DNA from 3 places in the Micromonospora sp. CNZ286 genome. Region 3 is predicted to be linked to each of the others. Evidence: riboswitches for the same ligand, from Rfam matches in the RefSeq annotation. Region 3 holds a riboswitch; each other region holds the start of a gene.

Region 1 (3,826 bases), 170 kb from region 3:
CTGGGGCTGCGACGGCGACCTGCCCGCGCCGAACGACCAGGTGGTCGGCCCGATCTCGCGTACGCTCTGCGCCGCCCTCAACCGAGGCACGCTCGGCACCGTCGACACCCAGCCCAGCACGAACGCCGCCGACTTCTACCGCAGCAACCCCACCAACCAGTACGCCCGCCTGATCCACGCCAACATGACCGACGGCCGGGCGTACGCGTTCGCCTTCGACGACGTCGGCGGATTCGAGTCGCTGGTGCACGACGGCGATCCCCGTTCGGCCGGACTGATCCTCAGCCCGTTCACCGGCGGTGGCGGCGGCACCCCGACCACCGGGGTGCCAGTGGTCAGCAACTGGAACAACAAGTGCATCGACGTGCCGAGCTCCAACTTCGTCGACCGCGCGCCGTTGCAGATGTGGAACTGCAACAACACCAACGCGCAGAAGTGGACGTTCAGCGGCACGGCGCTCAAGAGCCAGAACAACAAGTGCATGGACATCGACGCCGGGTCCACCGCGAACGGGGCGGCGGTGCAGCTCTACACCTGCAACGGCACCGGCGCCCAGCAGTTCACCCTGAACGCGGCCGGAGACCTGGTCAACCTCCAGGCCGGCAAGTGCGTCGACATCAAGGACTGGAACGGCAACGACGGCGCGAGGCTCCAGCTCTGGGACTGCGGGGGCACGGCCAACCAGAAGTGGCGCAAGGGCTGACCAGCCATGCGAACGGTGGCGGGGGCCGACCGCGAGTCGCTCCCGTCACCGGCAGGCGACGGACGAGACGGCCGGTGACACGACGCCGCGCACCGAGGCGTCCATCGACGTTCATCCAACAGATCGATGTGCGTAAGCTCCGCCCGGTCAGATCTGGGGAACCTACCGAGGAGGTTCCATGGATCGTCGAGCAATGCTGCGGGCCACTGTCGTCGGTGCGGGCGCTGTCGCGCTGCCGTTCACCGCGTGGTCGGCGGCGTACGGAGCCCCGGCGCAGAACGCGGCGGGCCCCTACGGTGGGCTCCAGCCCGCCGACGCCAACGGCATCCAGTTGCCGGCCGGCTTCACCAGCTCGATCGTCGCACGATCCCGTCGGACGGTGCCGGGGACGTCGTACACCTGGCACGACGCTCCGGACGGTGGCGCCGTGTTCCCGAACGGCACCGGCTGGATCTACGTGTCGAACTCCGAGGTGTCAGCCGGTGCGGGCGGCGGTGCCTCACGCCTCGTCTTCGACTCCAGCGGCACCGTGGTCGGGGCGTCGCGGATCCTCTCCGGCACCAACAACAACTGCGCCGGGGGCAAGACACCGTGGAACACCTGGCTCTCCTGCGAGGAGGTGTCCCTGGGCCGGGTCTTCGAGACGTACCCCCTCGGCGGGACCGCCGTGGCGCGTCCCGCGCTGGGCCGGTTCAAGCACGAGGCGGCCGCGGCCGACCCGGTCCGCCGGGTCGTCTACCTGACCGAGGACGAGACCGACGGCAAGTTCTACCGGTTCGTGCCGACCACCTGGGGCGACCTCTCCGCCGGAACCCTCCAGGTCTTCCGCGCCGGTACGGCGACCTCCGGCACGTTCACCTGGGCCACGGTGCCCGACCCGGACGGCTCGCCCACCCCGACCCGGCAGCAGGTGTCCGGCGCGAAGACGTTCAACGGCGGCGAGGGCTGTCACTACGCGGATGACACCGTCTGGTTCACCACGAAGGGCGACAACCGCGTGTGGCAGGTCAACCTGGCCGCCGGCACGTACGAGCTCGCCTACGACGACAACCTGGTCAGTCCGGGCACCCCTCCGCTGACCGGGGTCGACAACATCACCGGGTCCACTGCCGGTGACCTGTACGTCGCGGAGGACGGCGGGAACATGGAGATCTGCATGATCACGCCCGACGACAAGATCTCGGTCTTCCTGCGGATCACCGGACAGAGCGGTTCGGAGATCACCGGGCCGGCGTTCACCCCGGCGGGGGACCGGCTGTACTTCTCGTCGCAACGCGGCACGACCGGCTCGTCCTCCGGCGGCATCACCTACTGCGTCACCGGGCCGTTCCGCCGATGACCGGCTCCCGGCCCCGCTGACAGTGACCACGCGGTGGAGGACGCCCGGTCTTCACCGGGCGTCCTGCCGGCCGTCACGGCACGTGTCCGGTTCCTGGCGCATTGACATCGGTGCTCCGGCCACAGCAGACTGTCGCGACAACTGAACCACCGCGTGTACGTGCGGGGGAAGACCGGTCGAAATCCGGCGCTGGCCCGCAACGGTAGGCCGCCCAGAGAGATCTGCGGCGGCGAGCCCGAATACCCGTCGTACGCGTGTATCCGCTCCCCACCCGTCGTGGCCCACGGGTCGGAGTCCCGGTCGACGCGGCGTTGCCGCGGTCGTCCGGGCTTTCGACGACCGCCGGGCCGGAAAGGCGCTTCCGATGGTCGTCCGCCGAAGCCGGCACCGCCTGCTCGCGCTCCTCTGCGGCGTACTCGCCGCTCTCACCCTCACCACACCCGCCGTCGCCGCCCCCGAGCGCGCCGCCCTCACCCGCCCGGAGGCCGCCGGCGGCTGGCTCGCCCGGCAACTCGTCGACGGCGAACGCTTCGAGGCGGTCTTCGACGGTGTCGCGTACCCCGACCAGGGGCTGACCCTCGACGCCGTGTTCGCCTTCGCCGCCACCGGCGTCGCCGACGACCACGGCGCCGACGCGCTGGCCTGGGTCGCCCGGCCGGACATCCGCGACGGCTACCTCGGCGACGGCGCCTCCGAGGCGTACGCGGGTGCGACCGCCAAGCTCGCCCTCGCCGTGCAGGTGCGCGGCGGCGACCCGGCCGACGTCGGCGGGGTGGACCTGATCGCCCGGCTGCGCTCGCTCCAGACGCCGGCCGGCAGGTTCAGCGACCGGTCCGCGTACGGCGACTACAGCAACGCGTTCAGCCAATCCTTCGCGCTGCTGGCGCTGGACCGTACGGCGGGCGGAGCGCCACCGGCGGCGGCCGCCTGGCTGGCCGGCACCCGGTGCCCGGACGGCGGCTACCCGCTGCTGCCCGCGCAACCGGTCTGCACGTCCGACGTGGACGCCACCGCGCTCGCGGCACAGGCGCTGCGCGCCGCGGACCGTCCGGCCGACGCCGCCGCCGGGCTGCGCTGGCTGGTGTCCGTTCAGCGTGCCGACGGCGGCTTCGCCAACGCGGGCGGCACGCCGAACGCCAACAGCACCGGCCTCGCCGCGCAGGCCCTGCGCGACGGCCACCGGCTGCCGGCCTGGGCGCGGGCCCGGGCATTCCTCGCCGGACTCCAGGTCGGCTGCGCCGGGGCGCCGGCCGACCGGGGCGCTGTCGACTTCGACGGCGGCGGCTTCGATCCGGCCACCGCACCCCGGGCGACCGCCCAGGCCGTCCTCGGTCTCACCGGGATCGGGTACGCCCGCCTGTCCGCCGCCGGCGCCGACCCCGGCGCACCGGCACTCGCCTGCCCGTGAACCCCTTCGCCGCGCACCCGATCACAGGAGGATCCGTGTTCCGTCATCGTTCCACAGTCCGCACCTGGCTGGCCGGCCTGCTGGCCGCCGTCGTGGCCGGCGTCGCGCTGACCGCAGTCGAGCCCGCGCCCCGGGCGGCGCACGCCGCCGCCTGCACCGGCACCTCGGGAGTCACTGTGGTCGTCGACTTCGCCGCGCTCGGCGGCGGCGTCCAGGTCGCCTGTGCGCCGGGCGATCCGGCCACCGGCCTGGCCGCGCTCCAGGCCGCCGGCTTCACAGTCACCGGCACCGCCCGCTGGGGCCTGGCCTTCGTCTGCCGGATCAACGGCAAGCCCACCGCCGCGACCGAGCCGTGCGTCAACACCCCGCCGGCCAC
Region 2 (3,826 bases), 1.6 Mb from region 3:
GCGATGTGCGCGAGGATCGACCGGTGGCGCACCAGCCGCAGCGCGCCGACGCCGATCGCGCCGACCGCAGCGCCGGCGAGCAGGGCGTAGAGCCCGATGACCATCAGTTCGTTCACCGGGACGCCGCCGACGGCTCGTACCGGTAACCGACGCCCCACACGGTGACGATGCGGCGCGGCTGCGCCGGGTGGTCCTCGATCTTCTCCCGCAGCCGCCGGACGTGGACGGTGACTGTGGACTGGTCGCCGAACCGCCAGCCCCACACGCGGTCCAGCAGCTCGGCCCGCGACCAGGCGCGTCCCGGGTTCGCCAGCAGAAACGCGAGCAGGTCGAACTCCCGTACGGTCAGCGACAGCGGCTGCCCGCCGCGCTCGGCGACGCGCCGGTCGGTGTCCGCGGTGAGGTCGCCGTCGCGCAGCACCCCTGTCGGTCCCCGGTCCTGCGGGGCCGCGCGCCGCAGCACCGACCGGATGCGCAGCACGAGTTCACGGGGCGAGAACGGCTTGGTCACGTAGTCGTCCGCGCCGACCTCCAGCCCGGCGACCCGGTCGGCCTCGTCCCCGAGCGCGGTGAGCATGACGACGGGCAGGCCGGGCAGCCGGCGCCGCAGCCGCCGGCACACCTCGATGCCGTCGAGACCCGGCATCATCAGGTCGAGGACCACCAGGTCGGGCGGCTCCTCCTCGGCCGCGGCGAGCGCGTCCGGCCCGTCGAAGGACAGCCGGACCCGGCAGCCGTCCTGTTCGAGGTAGCGCCGGACGACGTCGCTCACCGTCCGGTCGTCGTCGACGACGAGCACGTAGCGCCCCATGGGCCAGACGCTACCCATCGGCGTCCCGGTGCGGCGGCCCGCGGTCGACCCGTAAGCGGACGGAAAGATCTTTCCGCCGGCTACGCGCCTACCGTCGGAGCATGGGCAGAAGACGTGTGGTGTTGTCGGTGCTGGCCGTGGTGGCCGTCACCGGCCTCGGGGTGAGCCTGTACCTGTTCCAGCCGTGGCGGCTGGTGACCGACCGCGAGGTACGCGAGACGCTGCCCACTGTGGCGGAGCCCTCACCGGCGCCGGCCGGCACGACCGGCTCGTCGCCGACCGGTGCGGCGCCCGCCGACGTGGTGCTCGCCGCCGGTGACTTCGTCACCCACGAGCACGACACGTCCGGCCGGGCGCAGCTCGTCCGTCTCGCCGACGGCCGCCGTCAGCTGCTCCTGCGCGGACTGGACACCTCCGACGGGCCGGACCTGCGGGTGTGGCTCACCGACCGGAAGGTGCTGCCCGGCCGGGCCGGCTGGCAGGTGTTCGACGACGGCCGCTGGATCGAGCTGGGCCGGCTCAAGGGCAACATCGGCGACCAGGCGTACGACATCCCGGCGTCAGTGGACCTGGACGGTCTGCGCAGCGTGTCGATCTGGTGCAAGCGGTTCGCGGTGTCGTTCGGCGCGGCGCCGCTTGCCGCTGTGACGGGATCGGCGCCGGCCTGACGCCTGTGCCGCCGGCCTCGGACGCTGGGCTACGCTGCGGGGAGCGCTGGTTCACCCGGTCGGCGACGGCCGGGTGTCGTAAGAGGGAACCCGGTGGGAATCCGGGACTGCCCCGCAGCGGTGAGTGGGAACGACAGCCGTCAACAGCACTGGGCCACCGGCCTGGGAAGCGACGGCCAGTAGGCGACCTCGTGTCACGCCCGCGAGTCCGAAGACCCGCCCGCGTCGCGCGTACCACCGGTGCGCGCCGCCGTCGACCTCGCGGGTGGGTCGGGCGGGTGACACGTCGTACGCAGGGCCGTCGGCGTGTCCTCGACGTGCACACCCCGGCCGGTCGGCGGTCCGCTTCTGCGAGGACGGAACCGCACAGTGCCCGACACCATCACGCTCACCGGCCGACCACCGTCGGCCTCGCACCTGACCCTGTCGCAGATCATGGACCAGCACCACACCAACCTGATGGGCACGGTCCACGGCGGGCGCATCCTCAACCTGATCGACTCGGTCGCCGGTGTGGTCGCCGCCCGCCACTCCGACGGCCCGGCCGTCACCGCCGCCATCGACGAGACCGCGTTCCTTCGGGCGGTACGCGTCGGGGACGTGGTCCACGTGGACGCCCGGATCACCTGGGCCGGCCGCAGCTCGATGGAGGTGGCGGTGAAGGTCAGCGCGGACCGGTGGGACCGCGCGGTGCCGCCGGTGGACGTGGCGACCGCGCACCTGGTGATGGTGGCGGTGGACGACGACGGGCAGCCCCGGCCGGTGCCGCCGCTGCACGCCGAGACCGACGGCGACCGGCGGCGCTACCGGGAGGCGCAGATCCGGCGCGAACACCGGCTGGCGCTGCGCCGGGCGCTGCTCGACGGCGCCGGGGAGGGCTGACCGGTGCTCGGACTGTCGGCGGCCACGCTCGCGGGTTACCTGGCCGCCATCGTGGTGCTCATGCTCACCCCGGGGCCGGACATGATGTTCGTGCTCGCCAACGCCACCCGGTACGGCCCACGGGCGGGCGCGGTGGCCGCGCTCGGGGTCGCCGCCGGGGAGGCGGTGCACGTCGCCGCCGTGGTGGCCGGGCTCGCCACGCTGATCGCCGCGTCCCCGGTGCTGTTCACCGCGATCCGGTGGGCCGGTGCGGCGTACCTCATCGTGCTGGGCCTGCGGGCGCTGCGCGGCACGGGCCGGCCCGGCGCCCCGGCGGACCGGCCGGACGGCGGTGCCGGGCGGGCGTTCCGGCGCGGGCTGCTGACGAACCTGCTCAACCCGAAGATGATCCTGTTCAGTGTGGCGTTCCTGCCGCAGTTCGTCCGGCCCGAGGCGGGCCCGGTGGCGGCGCAGCTGGTGCTGCTCGGCGTGCTGTTCGTCGCGGTGCAGCTCGCCGTGGACCTGGCGCTCGGGGTGGGCGCCGGGCGGTTCGCCAGGCGGTGGGGCGACAGCCGCTGGTCACGGCGCGTCGACCGGCTCTGCGCTGTCGCCTTCGTCGCGCTCGGCGTCCGGCTGGCCGCCGGCTGAGGCGTACCGGGGCGAGTGGCGGAGCGCGGTGGGGCGTCGGCAATGCCCGGGCCGGTTGATCGACTCCATCACGCCGAAGTGGCGGCATCAGAAGTGCTCCGACCCCGCCACCTCGGCGAACTGGCGATGATCATGAGGCCGGTCCCGGTTCGGCTCCGCCGGCGTCCCGGACGCGGGCGGCCGCTCGCGGTCCAGGTGCAGGCGCAGCAGCACCCAGCCCAGCGACACGGCGCCGATGAACACGTACGCGGGCTGGGTGCCGAACGTGTCCCAGCAGGTGTGCAGCGTGACGGCGGCGGCGAAGGTGAGCAGGAACGCCGCCAGCTTCCGGCCGCCGGGCGCGGCGGCGAACGTGAACAGCGCGGCGGCGGTCAGCCCGGTCCAGGCCAGGTGCGCGGCGGGCGCGGTGAGACCGCGTACCAGCAGCGTCCGCTCGACCGCGCCGAGGTTGCCCTCCGACCCGACGAACGCGGCGAACGCGTAGCCCATGGTCTCCAGCGCGGCGAACCCGGTGCCGGAGGCCACGCCGATCACCAGGCCCTGCGCCGGGGACGGGTGCCGCCGCCACAGCAGCAGGATGCCGGCCGGCACGATCAGTTTGGCGGTCTCCTCGGCCAGGCCGACGAGCGCCATCGGCAGGACGCCGAGGCGGTGCAGGGTGCCGTACTCCAGCCAGCCGGCGGCGACCACGCCGACCACGCCGCCGAGGAGCGCGGCGACGCCGACGACGGAGCCGGGGACCGGGCGGCGGGCCGGCCGTCCCTGGGCGAAGGCCAGGAATGTGGCGGGCGCGACGCACGCGCCGAGCACGATCAGCGCCGGGACGAACGTGACGGTC
Region 3 (3,826 bases):
ATCAGCCGCGTACCTCCCGGCGGCGCAGGATCAGGAAGAACGCCGGCACCCCGACCAGTGCCGTCAGCACCCCGACCGGCAGCTCACGCGGTTCGAAGACGGTGCGGGCGGCGGTGTCGACCCAGGTCAGGAAGATGGCGCCGGCGAGCACGGCGACCGGTAGCAGCCGCCGGTGGTCCGGTCCGGTGATCAGGCGGGCGGCGTGCGGGAGGATCAGCCCGACGAACCCGATCGCGCCGCTGACCGCGACCAGCACGGCGGTCAGCAGGGCGGTGCCGACCAGCAGCAGCCACCGCAGCCGGTTCACCTCGACGCCGAGGCTCGCGGCGGCCTCCTCACCGAAGGCGAAGGCGTTGAGGGTACGGGCGTGCCAGCCGACCACCGCCAGCACCACGACCAGCACCGGTACCGCCCAGCCCAGGGCCGTCCAGTCGGCGCGGGCCATCGACCCGGACAGCCAGAACGTGATGCTCTGCGTGGCGTGCGGGTCGGCCACCCAGATGATCACGAAAGAGGTCAGTGCCGCGCACAGTTGTCCCACCGCGACCCCGGTCAGCACCACGCGCGTCGGCGACAATGCCCCGAACCTCCCGGCCAGGCCCACGACCAGCAGGAACGCGACAAGGGCGCCGAGGAAGGCGCCGCCGGTCAGCGCGGCTACGCCACTACCGATGCCGGCCACGACCACCAGGACCGCGCCCAGCGACGCCCCTGAGGAGACCCCGAGCAGGTACGGGTCCGCCAGGGGATTGCGGGTGACGGTCTGCATGACCGCACCGGCCGCGGCCAGGCCCGCCCCCACCGTGGCGGCGCCGAGAACCCGGGGCAAACGTAGGTCCCAGACGATGTGGTCGCGCAGCAGCGGCACGTCCGAGTTCGCGAGTCCCAGGTGGCCGGCGACGACCGTCCACACCGTCCCGACAGTCAGGTCGGCCGGGCCGATGGTGACCGCGACGGCCACCGACAGCACCAGACCGGCGACCAGAGCCAGCACGAGCGCGGCCAGGCCGACCGCCCGCACCGGGCGGTGGGTGCGCACCGGGGCGGGCCGGGTGGTGACGGCGGTCAGCTCGGGGCCCCGGACGGCAGCGCGGCGATGCCCTGGGCGAGGGCTTCGACGCCGAGGACGTTGCGGACACCGGCCGTGGTTGACGAGAACGGGATCACCACGTACCACTGCTGTTTGACCGCGGGCAGGTCCTTGAGGGTGCGGTGCCCGGCGAGGAAGGTCTTCTTCTGCGCGGCGGGATCCCAGCTCGCGTCGACGAGCACGATGACCTCGGGGTTGCGGTCGGTGACGGTCTCCCAGCTTGTGTCGCCCCAGCTGCCGGTGAGGTCGGCGAAGGCGTTGGTGACCCCGGCCGCCGACATGATCATGTTGGGGGCGCCGCAGCAGGCGCCGACGCTCGGGGCGTCGCTGCCGCCGTCCCACCACATGACCTTCACGTTGCGGGCGGTGCCTGCGGCCGTGGCGATGCGGCCCTCGTGGTCGGCGATCAGCTTCTCGCCGCGGTCGCTCACCCCGAAGATCGCCGCGAGCTCGCGGATCTCGGTGAACACGTCGCCGATGGCGAGCTTCGCCTGCCGGGTCTGCGCCGGGCACCCGGCAGGGGAGATGTAGGTGCCGACGCCGAGTTTCTGCCAGTCGGCGCGGTCACCGACCCCCTCGTCACCGAACGCGCTGTTGTACGACGCGTACACGAAATCGGGTTCAGCCTCGAGCAGCTTCTCCTTGGTCGGGTACTCCTTGGCCAGCACCGGGATCTTAGCGTAGGCGTCCGCGTAGGCGGGCAGGATCGTGTCGTCGAGGTAGGCCGTGCCGATCATCCGATCTTGCAGGCCCAGGGCCAGCATGATCTCCGTGGCGGCCTGGTTCATGGTGACGACCCGCATCGGTGGCGCCGCGATGGTCACCGGGGTGCCGCAGTTGGTCACCGCGACCGGTCCAGCGGACACCGCCGGTGGTGCGGCAGCAGGCTTGGCATCGGCGCCGCAGCCGGTGAGCAGCACAGTGGACAGCAACAACGGCGCGGCAACGCGCCAGGGCATGGGGAACCGCACAGCGGGACCGCCTTCCAACACCTCGTGGACGGGGACGAACGTGCCGTGGCCGGTCTCCTGGCTGACGGGACAAGCAACCGCCGGCCGGCCTTCCCAGGCATCTCTGCCCAGTGACCTCGCGAAACGACGAGGGCCGACGGTCTCCCGATCACAGTGGCGAGGGCCGCGCCGGCATCACACCGGCTTCCCGAACACCACGGCGTCCCCACCATAACGGCCCGCGCTCGCCGCGGATCCGGTCCGGGCACCCGCTGTGGGAAATCCGACGCGCCGGACCGGCCTCGGCGTGGCTGTCGGCCCGCAACCCATCCGGCTCCTTTCTCGTGCGCGGTGGCTGGGCGAGGGCACGTGATCGACAGTGAGCGCCGTGGCTGAGGCTGAGCAGCAATACGTGAGCGCAGGTGCGAGGCCACGTCCGCCGGCGACCGGCTCCTCGGTCGTGGGCATGAGGCCGGCGATGCAGACGTCGAAGAGCTCGACGAGCGAGCACGGTACTTCGCGATCTGGATCGCCATCCGACCTGCGTTGCCGACGGCGCCGAGGACAAGGACGCGCTGGCCCGCGGTGAAGTTGATGCGGCGCGTCAGCGCGATCCAGGATGACATCGCCCGGGTTCATGGCGGTGGCGATCCGCACCGGGTCCACGCCGTCGGGTAGAACCACGCTGCGCGAGGGTCGATCAGGGTGCGTTCGGCGAAGGTTCCAAGGGGCGTATCGTGCAGGACCACGCAGCGGACGTTGCCCTTCTCGTCGCGTACCACGCCGTCCACGCCGGGGACGAGCGGGAAGATGTTGTTGCTGGTCCCCGGCGATCGGCATCTGGGCGGCGACCAGTGCGCTGGGCTTCGCCGCCGGGCCGCCGATCGGCGGACTCGTCCTGGCTCACCTGCCCTGGGGTGCGATCTTCCTGGTGAACGTCCCGATCGTGGTGATCTGCCTGCTCGCCGGCCGGATACTGGTCCCGGAATCGCGGGACCCGACCGGTGGACGCCTCGACCTGGGCGGGGCGACGCTGTCCACCGCCGGCCTGACCGCGATCGTCTCCCCGGGTTCCGCCCACGTCCCCGCCGGTCAGGTGGCCAGGCGCAGGTGACGCCGCTGCCGCAGCCGCACCGCGACAGCCCGCCACGACCAGCAACGTGAGCGCGGCAGCGAAGGCCAGCCCGTCGGTCAGGCCTGCCTCCAGCTCGCGCAACGTGGTGGAGCGGTAGGTGGACGGCGAGCGACGCCGGTCCCGATCCGGGCCGGCGTCGCTCGCCGTCGGGCTCAGAGTGTGGTTTCGCTGGTGAGGCCGAAGTAGTCGTGCCATTTGGTGCTGGGGGCGAATGTGGTGCCGGTGGAGAGTGCGACGTAGATGTCGTTGGTGGTGCCTTTGGTGAAGACGATGAGGTCGTCTTTGCCGTCGCCGTTGGCGTCGGCGAGGTAGGGGAATTCGCCGGTTAGGCAGAAGAAGTCGTGCCACTTGATCGTGGTTCCGGCGAAGGTGGTGCCGGTGGAGGTGGCGGCGTAGACGTCGGCGTCGGTGTTGCAGGTGAAGGTGACGATGTCGTCGCGGCCGTCGCCGTTGATGTCGCCCACCCGGGGCTGCTCGGCGCCGACGGCGAACAGGTCGTGCCATTTCTGCGGTGCCCCGAAGCCGTTGCCGGTGGACAGGGCGACGATGACGTCGGCGGCGGTGGCGGGGCCTTGGGTGAAGGTGATGATGTCGTCGCGGCCGTCGCCGTTGACGTCGCCGAGGGCGGGGAACTCCCCGGCGATGGAGAAG

Evidence for each region. A riboswitch is a leader RNA that binds a small molecule or an ion and turns the genes downstream of it on or off. The one in region 3 is predicted to bind cobalamin.
Region 1: linked by a shared signal. The riboswitch ahead of FHX31_RS10565 (peptidase) and the one ahead of FHX31_RS09830 (ABC transporter substrate-binding protein) in region 3 are both predicted to bind cobalamin.
Region 2: linked by a shared signal. The riboswitch ahead of FHX31_RS17050 (acyl-CoA thioesterase) and the one ahead of FHX31_RS09830 (ABC transporter substrate-binding protein) in region 3 are both predicted to bind cobalamin.

What each region holds. Positions count from the first base shown of each region.
Region 1 is NZ_JACHIZ010000001.1:2,283,220-2,287,045, forward strand. Features, by position in the region: gene FHX31_RS10555 (beta-1,3-glucanase family protein) at 1-703, shown strand, start outside; gene FHX31_RS10560 (alkaline phosphatase PhoX) at 882-2,042, shown strand; cobalamin riboswitch at 2,172-2,307, shown strand; gene FHX31_RS10565 (peptidase) at 2,407-3,450, shown strand; gene FHX31_RS10570 (hypothetical protein) at 3,486-3,826, shown strand, end outside.
Region 2 is NZ_JACHIZ010000001.1:3,748,290-3,752,115, forward strand. Features, by position in the region: gene FHX31_RS17035 (sensor histidine kinase) at 1-104, opposite strand, end outside; gene FHX31_RS17040 (response regulator transcription factor) at 113-811, opposite strand; gene FHX31_RS17045 (DM13 domain-containing protein) at 913-1,479, shown strand; cobalamin riboswitch at 1,510-1,717, shown strand; gene FHX31_RS17050 (acyl-CoA thioesterase) at 1,849-2,361, shown strand; gene FHX31_RS17055 (LysE family translocator) at 2,365-2,988, shown strand; gene FHX31_RS17060 (PrsW family glutamic-type intramembrane protease) at 3,076-3,826, opposite strand, start outside.
Region 3 is NZ_JACHIZ010000001.1:2,117,083-2,120,908, reverse strand. Features, by position in the region: partial or broken gene FHX31_RS09840 (ABC transporter ATP-binding protein) at 1-2, opposite strand, end outside; gene FHX31_RS09835 (FecCD family ABC transporter permease) at 2-1,021, opposite strand; gene FHX31_RS09830 (ABC transporter substrate-binding protein) at 1,066-2,049, opposite strand; cobalamin riboswitch at 2,092-2,275, opposite strand; partial or broken gene FHX31_RS09825 (MFS transporter) at 2,864-3,103, shown strand; gene FHX31_RS09820 (N-acetylmuramoyl-L-alanine amidase) at 3,328-3,826, opposite strand, start outside.